Linked DNA regions of Anaerocolumna sp. AGMB13020. The protein of the gene in region 1 binds, or shares a complex with, the protein of each later gene. Links are inferred from orthologs where the notes say so. Each region holds a gene or a part of one and is shown on either strand. Other genes may lie near its edges.

Region 1 (8,216 bases):
AACATCTTTCGCCACCTTCGGGCTGGTTTTCCTTGCCTTTGGCAATTTTATAGAAAAGTTCCGGTTCATAACTGCCCTCCAGGAAAGAAATGGGATGTTTTACAGGCAGAGCATTAATCAGTCGCTTCTGTTCTTCTACTCTGCGGTCATATTCCTCTTTTATGGAGATATTAGGATTATAATAATATATGGTGATACGAAAATACTCTGACAGGTATTCCAGACAATAACTGCTGCAGGGTGCGCAGCAGCTGTGGAGCAGAAGAGTGGGGGTACTGCCTTGTGCGGTTATATTTGATAGAGTTTTTTCCAACTCTTTTTGATAATTTATAATGTTTTCCAATGATATCCTCCGTTTTCACCTAAATCTGTATGTCTTTGGCAGTTTTTAGGGCTTTTTTTTGTACTTAATAATAATTTTTAAATTTTTTTAAAAAATATGAAAATTCTACTTGATTTTTTCTCTAGAATATTATATTATAATATTGTTGTGAGACGCAAGAGCAAAATAAAAAAGCTGATCATCAACAAATATCGAGGCGTGGCTCAGCTTGGCTAGAGCGCTGTGTTAGGGACGCAGAGGTCGCAAGTTCAAATCTTGTCGCCTCGATTTTTTATTTAAAGCGGTATATAATAAGAAGCAGTAGGATTGAAGATGTATTTTAATCCTGCTGCTTCTTTCTTTGTACCAAGTATGTTATAGCTATAGTATGCCATTTGTGCAGAATTTAGTCTTATCCAGGGAGAGTCTGAAAACTCATGGTGTGAGGCTTAACACTGTGCTTTGTGGGATATGTTTTGACGCTTTTACCAAGGACAAATTATGTGGAGTGGTGTTACACTTTCATAATTGTTAAGCATGAATATTGCAAAGAGGAGACTTCTAAACAATATTGTGACTTTTAAGGCATGAGAGTTAATTGACATGAATTAGATACAAAAGATTTGCATATATGTTTAATATTTGGAAAAGAAGAAAAACGTATAAAGGCAGGGGAGTTTAAGACTTTTATGTGGACGAAAATATAAATTTATAAGTCATTATAAATAACAGTATTTAACCAAAAATTTAGAAAGCTGGAAGCTAATCTGCTATCAACCTTATGTACAGATAGCTATAGTATAATAACTTCAAACAATTTATTCAGTTAAATAAATTTAGTAAAAATATGAGATAAGGTGCAGGCATAAATGGATTTCACAGACAAAGTAGTTTTTATAACCGGAGGTGCCAAAGGAATTGGAAGGAGCATGGCAGAGCATTTTCAGGCAGCAGGAGCCAAAACAGCAATTATGGACAGACTTACAGCGAATACATCAAATCCAAATCCTCCTGACTTTTAGGGAGATTTAAAAGCAGAACAGGATATTCAGCTCTTTGTGGCAGAAGTGCTTAAATGGTATGGTAAAATTGATTGATTTATCATAAGGACAAAGGCTGGGAATATAAGGATTAAGAACGACCGTAAAAGCAAAATTTTGAAAATAAAAAAAGGAAACAGGAAGTTTTGGTGGAATATTATTAATATAAGCATTAATCTGAAAGAAAGGAGAACAGGTATGGAAGAAGCAGAAATAGAAAAAATGGCAAAGACATTAAGCATGCGTGAAAAGCTGGAACAAAGAGAACATCAGTTTTTGAGTAAATATGCCTCCTTTAGTGATAATTCTATGGGCAGGGATGTGTATGAGGACCCTTGTGATCTAAGGCCAATTTATCAAAGGGACAGAGACCGGATTCTTCATTCCAAAGCCTTTCGACGATTAAAGCATAAAACACAGGTATTTCTTGCTCCGGAAGGGGATCATTACAGGACGAGACTTACCCATACCCTTGAGGTATCCCAAAATGCAAGAACCATTGCCAGAGCCTTAAGACTGAATGAGGATCTGACGGAAGCAATAGCATTAGGACATGATCTGGGACATACACCCTTTGGCCATGCCGGGGAGAGAGCATTGAATTCCATCTGCCCGGAAGGGTTTGAACATCATCTGCAGAGTATACGTGTCGTTGAACTTCTGGAGAATCACGGCAGAGGGCTCAATTTGACGAAAGAAGTCAGAGACGGCATTGTTAATCATCAGACCAATGGAGTGCCTAAAACGCTTGAAGGAAAAATAGTCAGATTATCTGATAAAATAGCTTATATAAATCATGATATTGATGATGCTATCAGAGGACATATTATTTCCGAAGAAGATATTCCCACGGAATTTACAGATGTTCTCGGTCACAGTTCCAGAGAGCGGTTAAACCGTATAATTCATGATATTGTAAGCTGCAGTGAGGACAAGGATGATATCTTAATGTCACCCGAAATAGAAAAAGCTATGTTTGGTATGAGAAAGTACATGTTTTACAGTGTATATACCAATCCAAAAGCCAAAGGGGAAGAGCAAAAGGCAGAGACTATGTTAAAGTATCTGTTTGAATATTACAGTAAGAATTTTGAACTTCTGCCCGAGGAGTACTTTAATATGATTAAAATGAAAGAGGAAAAAGAAGCCAGAGCGGTCTGCGATTACATAGCAGGGATGACGGACCGTTATGCTGTGGCTAAATTTAATGAGATTGCGATACCTCGTTTCTGGAGTGTATATTAAATTAAGAGATATAAAAATGATAGAAGTCAAATCCTTTAAAATCTCTCCTGACAGATACCATAATTAGTAAACAGGATTACAAGAAATCAAGTTACAAAGAAGCAAATATAAGATAGATAGATTTACATTTAAAAGGAAAAGGAGAAGACATGTTTTATCCGGAAGAACTGGTAGAAGAAGTAAGACAGAAGAATGATATAGTAGATGTAATCAGTTCCTATGTGAAATTACAGCGGAAAGGCAGCAGCCATATGGGACTGTGCCCCTTTCACAGTGAGAAATCTCCTTCCTTTAGCGTCAGTGTCTCGAAACAGATGTATCACTGCTTTGGCTGCGGTGTAGGAGGCAATGTATTTACCTTTATTATGGAGTATGAGAACTATACCTTTGTAGAAGCTCTAAAGTATCTGGCGGGCAGAGTCGGAGTAACACTGCCGGAAGCTGAAATCAGTGAAGAAGCCAGACGCCAGGCAGGCTTAAAGGCCAGACTGTTGGAAATAAACAAAGAAGCCGCCAAGTATTATTACTTTCAATTAAAATCTCAAAGAGGACAAGCTGCCATGGATTATCTGGTAAACCGGCAGTTATCGGAGGATACCATAAAGAAATTCGGACTTGGATACTCCAACCAGACAGCAGATGATATTTACAAGTATTTAAAACATTTGGGTTATGAGGATGAGGTTTTAAGAGAGTCAGGACTTGTAAGCTTTGATGAGAAACACAAGGTATACGACAAATTCTGGAACAGAGTCATGTTTCCCATTATGGATGCAAATAACCGGGTTATCGGATTTGGCGGACGTGTAATGGGGGATGGACTTCCCAAGTATTTGAATTCACCGGAGACCAAACTCTTTGATAAGAGCAGAAACCTGTATGGTCTGAATTTTGCACGAACCTCAAGAAAATCAAATTTTCTTATCTGTGAAGGTTATATGGATGTTATTGCACTTCATCAGGCTGGGTTTACCAATGCAGTGGCATCACTTGGAACTGCATTTACGGGGTTACAGGCGAACCTTATCAAGCGATATACCGGAGAAGTGCTGTTAACGTATGACAGTGATGCGGCTGGTACCAAGGCGGCCTTAAGAGCAATACCCATCCTGAAAGAAGCGGGCTTAACGGTAAAGGTCATTGATATGAAGCCGTATAAAGACCCGGATGAATTTATCAAAGCCCTGGGTGCCGAGGAGTTCCAAAAGCGTATAGAAACGGCCAAAAATTCCTTTCTCTTTGAAGTGGAAGTAACCGAACGGGATTTTGACATGAATGACCCGGAGCAGAAGACAAAATTCTTTAATGAAACAGCAAAGAAAATGCTGCAGTTTACCGAGGAAATCGAGAGAAATATTTATATAGAGGCTGTATCAGCCAAATATGGAATCGGTTTTGACAATTTACGCAAGCTGGTGAATAGTTACGGTGCCAGACTTGGTACCGGCGACAGCTATAAACCAAAAGAGCATACCATGAGGGATAGAAATAAGAACCTGCCCATGGAAGGAATGCGGCAGTCCCAAAGGATACTGTTAACCTGGCTTATAGATGATCTGAGGCTCTTTGAAAAAATCAAGGGTATTATTACTCCCAGGGATTTTACAGAAGATTTGTACAAACAGGCTGCCGAGCTTTTGTTTGATCAATATGAGAAGGAGGGCAAGGTTACACCTGCCAAGATCCTCAATCATTTTGAAAGCAAAGAAGAGCAAAAGGAAGCAGCGGCTCTGTTTAGTCTGGAGCTAAGCAGTGAAATGGGCAGCAAGGAAAAAGAAAAGGCTCTAAATGAAACCGTACAAAGAATCAAGAAGAACAGCCTTGACAAGCAGAGTAAGGAGGCCATTGAGCAAAATGATATCCAGACCCTTCAGGGTATCATAAAGGAACAGACGGGTTTACAGAAATTGCATATTTCCCTGGACTGTGGTTAAAATACTAGTAATTAAGCTGAATTTTCATACTGGAATGAGCAAGGAGGATGGATAAATAATGGATGAGAATATGGTTAAATTCACTGAAAAGTTAAAAGAACTTCTGGTATTTGCCAAGAAGAAAAAGAATGTTCTTGAATTTCAGGAAATAAATGATTTTTTTGCTGATTTTGAACTGGATTCCGTTATGATTGAAAGAATCTATGAATTCCTGGAATTAAATAATGTGGATGTGCTTCGCATGACGGAGGAAGAGGATATCCTGATAGAAGAGGAAGAGGATATAGAAGAGATAGACTTTTCCATACCGGAGGGAATCGCCATAGATGACCCTGTAAGAATGTACTTAAAAGAAATCGGAAAGGTTCCTCTCTTAAGTGCCGATGAAGAAATTGAATTGGCACGAAGAATGAAGGTGGGGGACACAGATGCCAAGAAAAGACTGGCGGAAGCCAATCTGAGACTGGTGGTAAGTATTGCAAAACGTTATGTAGGAAGAGGTATGATGTTTCTTGACCTCATTCAGGAAGGAAATTTAGGACTTATAAAAGCAGTTGAGAAATTTGATTATACAAAAGGATTTAAATTCAGTACCTATGCTACCTGGTGGATCAGACAAGCTATTACCAGAGCCATTGCGGATCAGGCCAGAACCATTCGTATACCGGTGCATATGGTGGAGACAATTAATAAACTGATAAGAGTACAGAGACAGTTACTTCAGGAGCTGGGGAGAGAACCAACGCCGGAGGAAGTATCGGAAGAAATGAATGTACCCGTTGACCGGGTGCGTGAAATTCAAAAGATCAGCCAGGAGCCAGTATCTCTTGAGACACCCATCGGTGAAGAAGAAGACAGCCATCTGGGAGATTTTATTCAGGATGACAATGTTCCGGTACCTGCGGATGCAGCAGCCTTTACCTTGTTAAAGGAACAGCTCTTTGATGTACTTGGCACCCTTACGGACAGAGAGCAGAAGGTGTTAAGACTGCGGTTCGGACTGGACGATGGCAGAGCCAGGACCTTGGAGGAAGTGGGGAAGGAATTCAATGTTACAAGAGAAAGAATCCGACAAATCGAAGCCAAGGCACTACGCAAATTAAGACATCCCAGCAGAAGCCGTAAGTTAAAGGATTATCTGGAATAAAAAGTTTATAATAAAAGCAGTGTAGATAAGATAACTTGTATTTTTGTCCGAAGCGTTTCTTTGTACAGCAAGCACGAAATTATGAATGTGCAATAGTAAGAAAAGCACGATTATATGTGAAAGAAAGTACTGTTTAACATGAGAAGGAAATATAGGTGTAAATGAAAAAAGTATAAGTGTACACCAGAATATAGCACAAGTGTGCATGGCTAGAAATACAAGTGTGCATGGCTAGAAATACAAGTGTGCATGACTAGAAATACAAGTCTGCATGATAGAAATACAAGTCTACATGAGTAGAAATACAAGTCTACAAGAGAAGAAAGTACAAGTGTGTCTGAGCAGAAATATAAGTCTTACATGAGAAAATAGCACAAGTTAATATTTGAAGAATGTAAAAGTGAAATGAGAAGAAAGTACAAGTCTGACATTATACCAAGGCACAAGTGTGGCTGAGAGAAAGTACTGTAACAAAAGTACGGAAAGAATACAACAAAAGATTCAGGAGACAGCATGCAATTATCATTACGTTTAAAAACTGTTGCAGATTCTGTTACAGCAGGAAACAGGGTTGCAGATGTAGGATGCGACCACGCCTACATAGCCATACATCTGGCAGAGAATAACATAGCACCCAGGGTGGTTGCCATGGATGTTAATAAAGGACCTTTAAGCAAAGCCAGAGAAAATATTGAGACCAGAGGTCTGAAAGACAGAATAGAAACAAGGTTATCCGACGGACTTGCCAGGTTAAACCCCGGTGAAGCGGATACAGTTGTTATCGCCGGTATGGGTGGAGCCTTGATGGTTCGGATATTAACAGAAGGTGAGTCAGCTTTAAAAGAAGTTAAGGAGTTGATTCTGCAGCCTCAATCAGAGGTTTTTCTGGTACGCAGACATCTTCATGCTAATGGGTATAGAATTGAGTCTGAAAAAATGGTAAAAGAGGAGGATAAATACTATATCATTATAAAAGCACAAAAAGATTCGGCAGAGGAAACCTATGAGCACGAGCTGTTTTATGTATATGGAAAGCAGCTGCTTGAGAGCGGCAGCCCTTTGGTGGAGGAATATCTGCGGAGGGAAGAACGATTAAAAGAACAGGTAGAAGAATCATTAAGGGGTACAGATACCGCCGGAAGCAATAAAAGACTGGAAGAGATCCAAAGGGATCTTGCCTTGATACATGCAGCTCTTGATTATTTTAAAAATTAAGGTGCTTACGTAAAAGAAGCTGAATATATTAAACATAGATAATTCACTTTGTATGCAGGACTGATTTGCATACAAAGTGATATTTTCCTTGTATCATACAGACAATTTATGTCTGCAGCCAAGGATTGCAGTCTGTGAGAAAGGCATGGTTATGAATATGGATGAATACGTAAAAGTTGAGATAGATGGAGTTATAAAGGAATATCTGAAAGGAACGAGCCTTTTAGAAATCAGCGGTGAATATATACCAAAGGACGGCGGCGACTTTATTCTTGCCCTTGTTAACAATAAACTGAGAGAGTTAACAAAAAAGGTACAAAAGGACTGTAAGCTTCGTTTTGTGACTACCGGAGAGGATGCGGGGCACAAAACCTATACCAGAGGAATGATACTGGTATTTATGAAAGCCATTTACAGTATCGTGGGAAAAGAAAATATCGACAAGGTATATGTGGAATACTCTCTGAAAGAGGGAATCTATTGCCAGCCCGTCATGAATATACCTGTCACAAAAGAGTTGGCAGATAAGATTAAGTTGAAAATGAGCAGTTATATAGAGAAAGACCTTCCCTTTGTAAAGAAAACCATCGGAACAGATGATGCGATTGAGCTTTTCAAATCTTATGCGATGTATGACAAAGAAAAACTATTCCGTTACAGACGTGTTTCAAAGACAAATATCTACAATTTGGAAGGCTTTGAGGATTATTATTACGGATATATGCCGCCAAACACTGGTATGCTTCAGTGGTTTGACCTGATTCAAAAGGATGAAGGGCTGATACTTATTATGCCGGATAAAAAGAAACCAAGACAGCTTCAGCCTTTTGTATTTCCTGAAAAATTATATCAGACCCTGAAAGAATCAAATGAATGGGCACAGACAATGGAAATTGATACCGTTGGAGCCTTAAATGAAGCAATCGTAGCCGGTAATCTTAACGAACTGATCCTGACCCAGGAAATGTTCCAGGAAATGAAAATTGGTGAAATCGCTGCCATGATAAAAGAATCCGGCAAGAAGTTAGTTATGATAGCAGGCCCCTCCTCCTCCGGTAAGACCACTTTTTCCCACCGGTTATCCATTCAGCTAAAGACCCATGGATTGGTTCCGCACCCTATTGGCGTGGACGATTATTTTGTGGAAAGAGATCTGACACCCTTGGATGAAGACGGAAAACCGAACTACGAGGCGCTGGAAGCGATTGATACGGAGAGTTTTAACCGTGATATGTCAGCACTGTTAGAAGGAAAGACCGTGGAACTTCCAAGTTTTAACTTCCTGACCGGGCACAGAGAATACAAGGGGAATT
Region 2 (5,533 bases), 1.3 Mb from region 1 along the record:
TGAGTGTTGCCGGAGCCCAATTTACAGGTTGTACTTTATCAGAGGCAGTATATAATTTAAAGACAACACTTTCTGGTATGAAAAAGGAAGGCGAATTATAAAGTAACACAATGAGAATGTTTGAAGGAGGCTTAATTATGCAGATTATATTATTACAGGATGTAAAAGCATTAGGTAAGAAAGGGGAGCTGGTTAATGTCAGTGATGGCTATGCCAGAAATTTCATACTTCCCAAAAAGGTGGGTCTTGAGGCCAATGCCAAGAATCTGAATGACTTAAAGCTTCAGAAAGCGGCAGAAGAGAAGAAGCAGAAAGAAATCCTGGAAGAAGCAAAGGTTCTTGCCAGAGATCTGGAAAGCAAGACCCTGGAACTTAAGATAAAGACAGGAGAAGGCGGAAGAACCTTCGGCTCCATCTCCTCAAAAGAAATTGCCCAGGAGTTAAAGACACAGTACAGTCTGGATATTGATAAGAAGAAACTACAGATTAACGATCCAATTAAGACAATCGGGACACATACAGTACCTGTTAAGCTGCATCCTCAGGTAACAGCCGAATTAAAGGTTAAGGTAAGTGAACTATAATATATAAGCTGTGAAGATATTTTTACATGGATAAAGTAAAAGCTAAAATTCATCTTATATAGGATAATTATTATCCGGTATATAAAACCGCCGGGATAGAAGAATCGCCAGGAATTTAGGGAGGAAATACGGTGGATGAGGCATTTATAAAAAAAGTACTTCCTCATAACGGGGAAGCAGAGCAGTCGGTAATTGGCTCTATGATAATGGATAAGGATGCCATAGCAGGGGCTGCCGAGCTACTTACAGGAGATGATTTTTATCAGCAGCGTTTTGGCGTTCTGTTTGAAGCTATTTTGGAATTGTACAATGAGGGTAAGCCGGTTGACCTGATTACCCTTCAGAATAAATTAAAGGAAAAGGAAGCGCCGGAAGAGCTAAACAGCCTGGAGTTTTTCAGGGATATTATAGCATCCGTGCCTACCTCGGCCAACGTCAGATATTATGCGAACATTGTAAAAGAAAAATCCACCTTAAGGCAAATGATCAAGGTTACGGAATCTATTACCAATGATTGCTATATGGACAAAGAGAAGTTAGAAACCATTATGGAGGATTCGGAAAAGAAAATGTTCGATATCCTTCAGAAGAGGAATACCGGAGATTTTGTAAGCATCCGGGACATTGTGTTTAAATCTCTTGAGAGTATAGAAGCTGCAGCCAGAAATAAAGGCAGTGTAACGGGTGTTTCTACAGGTTTTTATGATTTGGATTACAAAACTGCCGGGCTTCAACCCTCAGATCTTATCCTGATAGCGGCCAGACCCTCTATGGGTAAAACCGCTTTCGTTCTTAATATCGCTGAGTATGCGGTTTTAAGGGGAAATGTAACAACTGCCATATTCAGCTTGGAAATGTCAAAAGACCAGCTGGTAAAACGTATTATGTCCATGCATTCCAAGGTTAATTCCCAGTCAATCAGAACTGGTGAATTATCCGATGATGACTGGATCAAGCTGGTGGAAAGTGCCAAGGAGATTGGTAATTCCAATCTTATAATAGATGATACCTCCAGTATTTCTATCGGTGAGCTTCGGTCAAAGTGCAGAAAATATAAGCTGGAATTCAATCTGGGGCTAGTAATCATCGATTATCTCCAGCTTATGACAGGCAGTAAGAAGAATGAGTCCAGACAACAGGAAATTTCAGAAATTTCAAGATCTCTGAAAGGTCTTGCCAGAGAATTAAATGTACCGGTAGTCGCACTGTCACAGCTTAGCCGTGCCGTAGAACAGCGTCCGGATAAACGCCCCATGCTCTCCGATCTTCGTGAATCTGGAGCCATTGAGCAGGATGCGGATATTGTAATGTTTATATATCGTGATGATTATTATAACCATGATTCGGAAGAAGCTGGTATCTCTGAGATTATTATCGGTAAACAAAGAAATGGTCCTGTTGGAACAGTAAAGCTTGCCTGGCAGTCACAGTTTACCAAGTTTGCCAATCTGGAAAGAGGTTAATCGGCAGTGTATGATGTGTTAAGCTGAAGGAAAATGAAATATGCTGTAAAAAGAAGACTTTTTAAAAGAAAAATTATCTTTTAGAAGTCTTTTTTTGTTTGGGATTAAGGTCTTTTTGGGTCTGGTGTCGATGAGAAACTCAAGAAAATACCTGCTTTTTATTGCATTGGACAACCTCTATGTTATAATAGAATTAATGTAAATATATGACAAATCAGAGGAGGATGAGGAATGCAGGAAATGCGATATATGATATCGGAGGCCTCAAAAAAAGTAGAGGTAGAGCAGCATACCTTACGCTATTGGGAAGAAGAACTCGATATACATATTCATCGGAATGAGATGGGTCACAGATATTATAAAGAAGAAGATATTGAAATGTTTAAAGCTGTCAAAATATTTAAAGAGAAGGGGTATCAGCTGAGAGCAATAAAGATGCTATTACCGGAGCTAAAGAAACTAAAGAATCTGGATGAGGAAGAGGTTGGCAGGATCAAGGAAGAATGGGACAGAAAATATGTGGACGAGCTGTCAGAAGAGGACACTCATTCCATGCCTTTAACAGAAAAGAATCTGCCTGCAAGGAGTCCTGACAAGAACAATGAAAGCATTCTTGGAAAGCCTGAGCAAAAGCTGGGACAGTTTAAGGTAATAATGCAGAGCCTATTTATAGACGCCTTAAAGGATAATAATGAATTAATGGCAGAGACCGTCAGCGAAAATGTAACAGATCGGGTTATCAAGCAAATGGATTATCTGCTGCGTGTAAAAGAGGAAAGAGAAGAGGAGAGATTTAAACAATTTGATCGTACCTTGCGGGAAATTCAGCTTGGGCGGGCAGAAGCCGCTGCAGGGTTTTTGAAAAAAAAGAAAAAGACCACCTTTGGCAGAGGAAAATCAAGGTAAGTTCCTTCCCCTTGCCTCGTTCCATATAAGAGGTACTGATATGGCGTCAATTTACACAAGGCAGTACTGGTGACCTGGTATGCCTGAATTTAGAGGGGTTGTAACAGGTCGACGAAAAAGACAATAAAAAAAGACCGCTGCTTTCTAATTTATCAAGGCAACAGTCTTTTTATTGAATATATTAAGCTTCAATAGCACCTGTAGGACATGTAGCTGCACAAGCTCCGCAATCAAGACAGGCATCAGCATCAATTTCATAATGACTAGCACCTTCAGAAATTGCAGAAACGGGACATTCGCTAGCGCAAGCGCCGCAGCTAATACATTCATCACTTATTTTATATGCCATAATTATGTACCTCCTTTATATTTTTTTCATCTATTATTTTAATATAAACAAGCCTATAATACAAGTAAAATATACAATATCTTTCTGGGGAAAGATACCTTGACGATTACTGTCTACTCGACTGTAAAATACAGCAGTTGCGTGACCAATAACACGCTTTGCGATGTACACAAAACGTAAAATCAGTGTTTTGACGCTGCAATTCTCCGGTTTTCGTTGACTTTTGTTTCGCTACACGCACAAAAAACACGTCGCGTTAGTGGCTCTGAACAGTAACCCTTGACGTACTTCCTTACTTAGACTATAATGTAAGAGTTAACAGAGAAAAATAAGTATATTTTTAGATAAACAAGGAGGAATTCACATGGCACAGGTTTCAAAAGATATGACAATCGGTGAAATTATCATGGTTGACCAGGGTGTAGTACCTATTCTTTTAGCTTCCGGAATGCATTGTATCGGATGCCCTTCATCTCAGGGAGAGTCCTTAGAAGAAGCAGCTATGGTACACGGAATGGACGCTGATGAATTACTAAGCACAATCAACGAGTATTTAGAAACAAAATAATGATACAATGCAAAAAAAGATTCTGTGACACCGTATAAGGTGCATTACAGAATCTTTTTATTTTGATTTTCTGTATCGGAAGTATGGATTACAGTTCAGATAATACCTGTATTGCCTTACCCTTTATAATCTGCTCAAAATGCTCATCGTAAAAATAAGTGCTAGCATAAGTTGTAGGCTCAAGTCTGCCGTATTCGGAAACGATATTGCAGATTTTATTGAATTCTTCCGGAGTATGTTCTGATTTGGAAATTACCAGATAATAAACGGAATTTAAAGGATTCTTATAGAGTGTATTAACTCCAAAGTAGCAATGTGAAATAACGCTGGCAAGTTTTTCGACTTCATCTAACGACTTAAAAGAATATACTTTCATAAGATTGGTCTGATAGGATACGGATTTTGCTTCCGTTAGTTTTTCAGAAGGTTCTTCTTTGTTAATAGAAAGAGCTTCCGCTAAGGGAACAAATTCTTCTGAATCCTCTGAGGTGTTATCAGAAAGCAGATCATCAATCTGTCCAAAGGAACTAATGATTTCATCGGCATAGGAATCGTCATTGTCATCCTCATATATATTATCACTGTCGTGATCGTCTGGCGAAAATTTGGAGAACCTGGTATCAAGTTCATCAGGATCTTCTACCTTAGTTATAACCAGAATAAGGCATTCCGGTGAAACTGGTATTGCTTCTATCATAAGTGGTATATCTTCAGCTTCAAATCCAAATTCGTAATTCGCCTGCTGCATCATATCACGGAACAAGGCTTTTGCTTTCTCACTGCCATAAGCTAGCTCACTAATACGTAACTCCCGATCCACTAAATCATCTCTGCTCAAAGTACAGCGAATCTGACGTTCGCTAATTTTCTCTATCTTCATAGAATCACATCCTTTTCTATGTGCTGGCGTGCATCGAAGTTAAGCATGCCGCGCAGGCATTCTATTGCTGAAACAGACAATAAGTGCTGCAACATTGATATAGTACTAGGTAGAAAGATATCTATAGTGATGTTGTATTCAAAGTATAATTTATAAGTTTTACTTAGTCAAGTGATTTTTTCCGCCAATTTCTTGGATTTTCAAACATATGGGGAAATTTATCAGATGTGATTCGGCAGATTATTTGCTTCATAAAAGAACCTGCTTATAACTTTAATATATGCCCTGAAGTTCTAAAGATTACACTATTTTATACCAGGAAGAATCAGGTTGTCTTCCGGGAAAGTAAAATTCTAACCTATAAAAATAGGAGCAAAAATATTTCTCGAAGCAGAAAACTTGCATAATTGTTTTCCAAGTCGATTTGTAGAAACAATAAGTTTAACAGCAGGATTTGACTGAACTTATCTATGGAACAAATAGTTTACCCTAATACTGTAATATAACTCATTTTTTATAACCTTCCGGCTGGTATTTATATCTTGGTAAAAGTGACGGAGAATACACGTAATATTTGTGAATAAATATTGCTAAAAAATGGTTGAGAATACAATCGGGAAAAGCTATAATAAGAGTGGAAACCTTGATATATTCCCGCCTAAACCGAAAAGAAAGGAGACAATGAAAGATCCGATTTGGTTTGGTAAATATCAGATAATAAAAGTCCTTGGAAAAGGCGGCAGCGGGGAAGTTTATCTGGCCAGACATATAAAATTATCTTCT

What was found. The genes of interacting proteins can lie anywhere in the genome.
Region 2: the proteins of dnaG (region 1) and dnaB are in contact, whole or in part, in a crystal structure (PDB 2R6A), measured with the Geobacillus stearothermophilus proteins. The link is inferred for Anaerocolumna sp. AGMB13020 from one-to-one orthologs. Residues at the interface, in WP_049624496.1 of Geobacillus stearothermophilus: Lys456, Leu457, Leu458, Pro459, Ala460, Asn463, Ala464, Leu467, Leu535, Leu536, Ile537, Ala538, Gln544, Glu545, Asp548, Tyr549, His552; in WP_033016901.1 of Geobacillus stearothermophilus: Ser13, Glu15, Ala16, Gln18, Glu91, Leu92, Asp94, Ala95, Val96, Pro97, Thr98, Ala99, Ala100, Asn101, Tyr104, Tyr105, Ile108.

The regions. Positions count from the first base shown.
Region 1 is NZ_CP136910.1:4,012,188-4,020,403, forward strand. What follows is about bases 2,237-5,148. They hold dnaG (DNA primase), read left to right. Parts: upstream 2,237-2,756; coding sequence 2,757-4,541; downstream 4,542-5,148. Other genes in these bases: R2R35_RS16690 (deoxyguanosinetriphosphate triphosphohydrolase), read left to right, coding at 2,237-2,607; rpoD (RNA polymerase sigma factor RpoD), read left to right, coding at 4,600-5,148. Outside these bases: R2R35_RS16675 (epoxyqueuosine reductase QueH), read right to left, coding at 1-343; R2R35_RS16685 (SDR family NAD(P)-dependent oxidoreductase), read left to right, coding at 1,192-1,344; more of R2R35_RS16690, read left to right, coding at 1,561-2,236; more of rpoD, read left to right, coding at 5,149-5,688; R2R35_RS16705 (tRNA (adenine(22)-N(1))-methyltransferase), read left to right, coding at 6,202-6,903; R2R35_RS16710 (hypothetical protein), read left to right, coding at 7,055-8,216. UniProt on the Escherichia coli protein: RNA polymerase that catalyzes the synthesis of short RNA molecules used as primers for DNA polymerase during DNA replication.
Region 2 is NZ_CP136910.1:2,677,064-2,682,596, reverse strand. What follows is about bases 1-2,881. They hold dnaB (replicative DNA helicase), read left to right. Parts: upstream 1-715; coding sequence 716-2,047; downstream 2,048-2,881. Other genes in these bases: R2R35_RS10795 (helix-turn-helix domain-containing protein), read left to right, coding at 2,279-2,881; rplI (50S ribosomal protein L9), read left to right, coding at 138-584; R2R35_RS10810 (DHH family phosphoesterase), read left to right, coding at 1-101. Outside these bases: more of R2R35_RS10795, read left to right, coding at 2,882-2,953; R2R35_RS10790 (DUF362 domain-containing protein), read right to left, coding at 3,135-3,302; R2R35_RS10785 (DUF1858 domain-containing protein), read left to right, coding at 3,667-3,870; R2R35_RS10780 (adaptor protein MecA), read right to left, coding at 3,959-4,750; R2R35_RS10775 (serine/threonine protein kinase), read left to right, coding at 5,432-5,533. UniProt on the Escherichia coli protein: The main replicative DNA helicase, it participates in initiation and elongation during chromosome replication. Travels ahead of the DNA replisome, separating dsDNA into templates for DNA synthesis.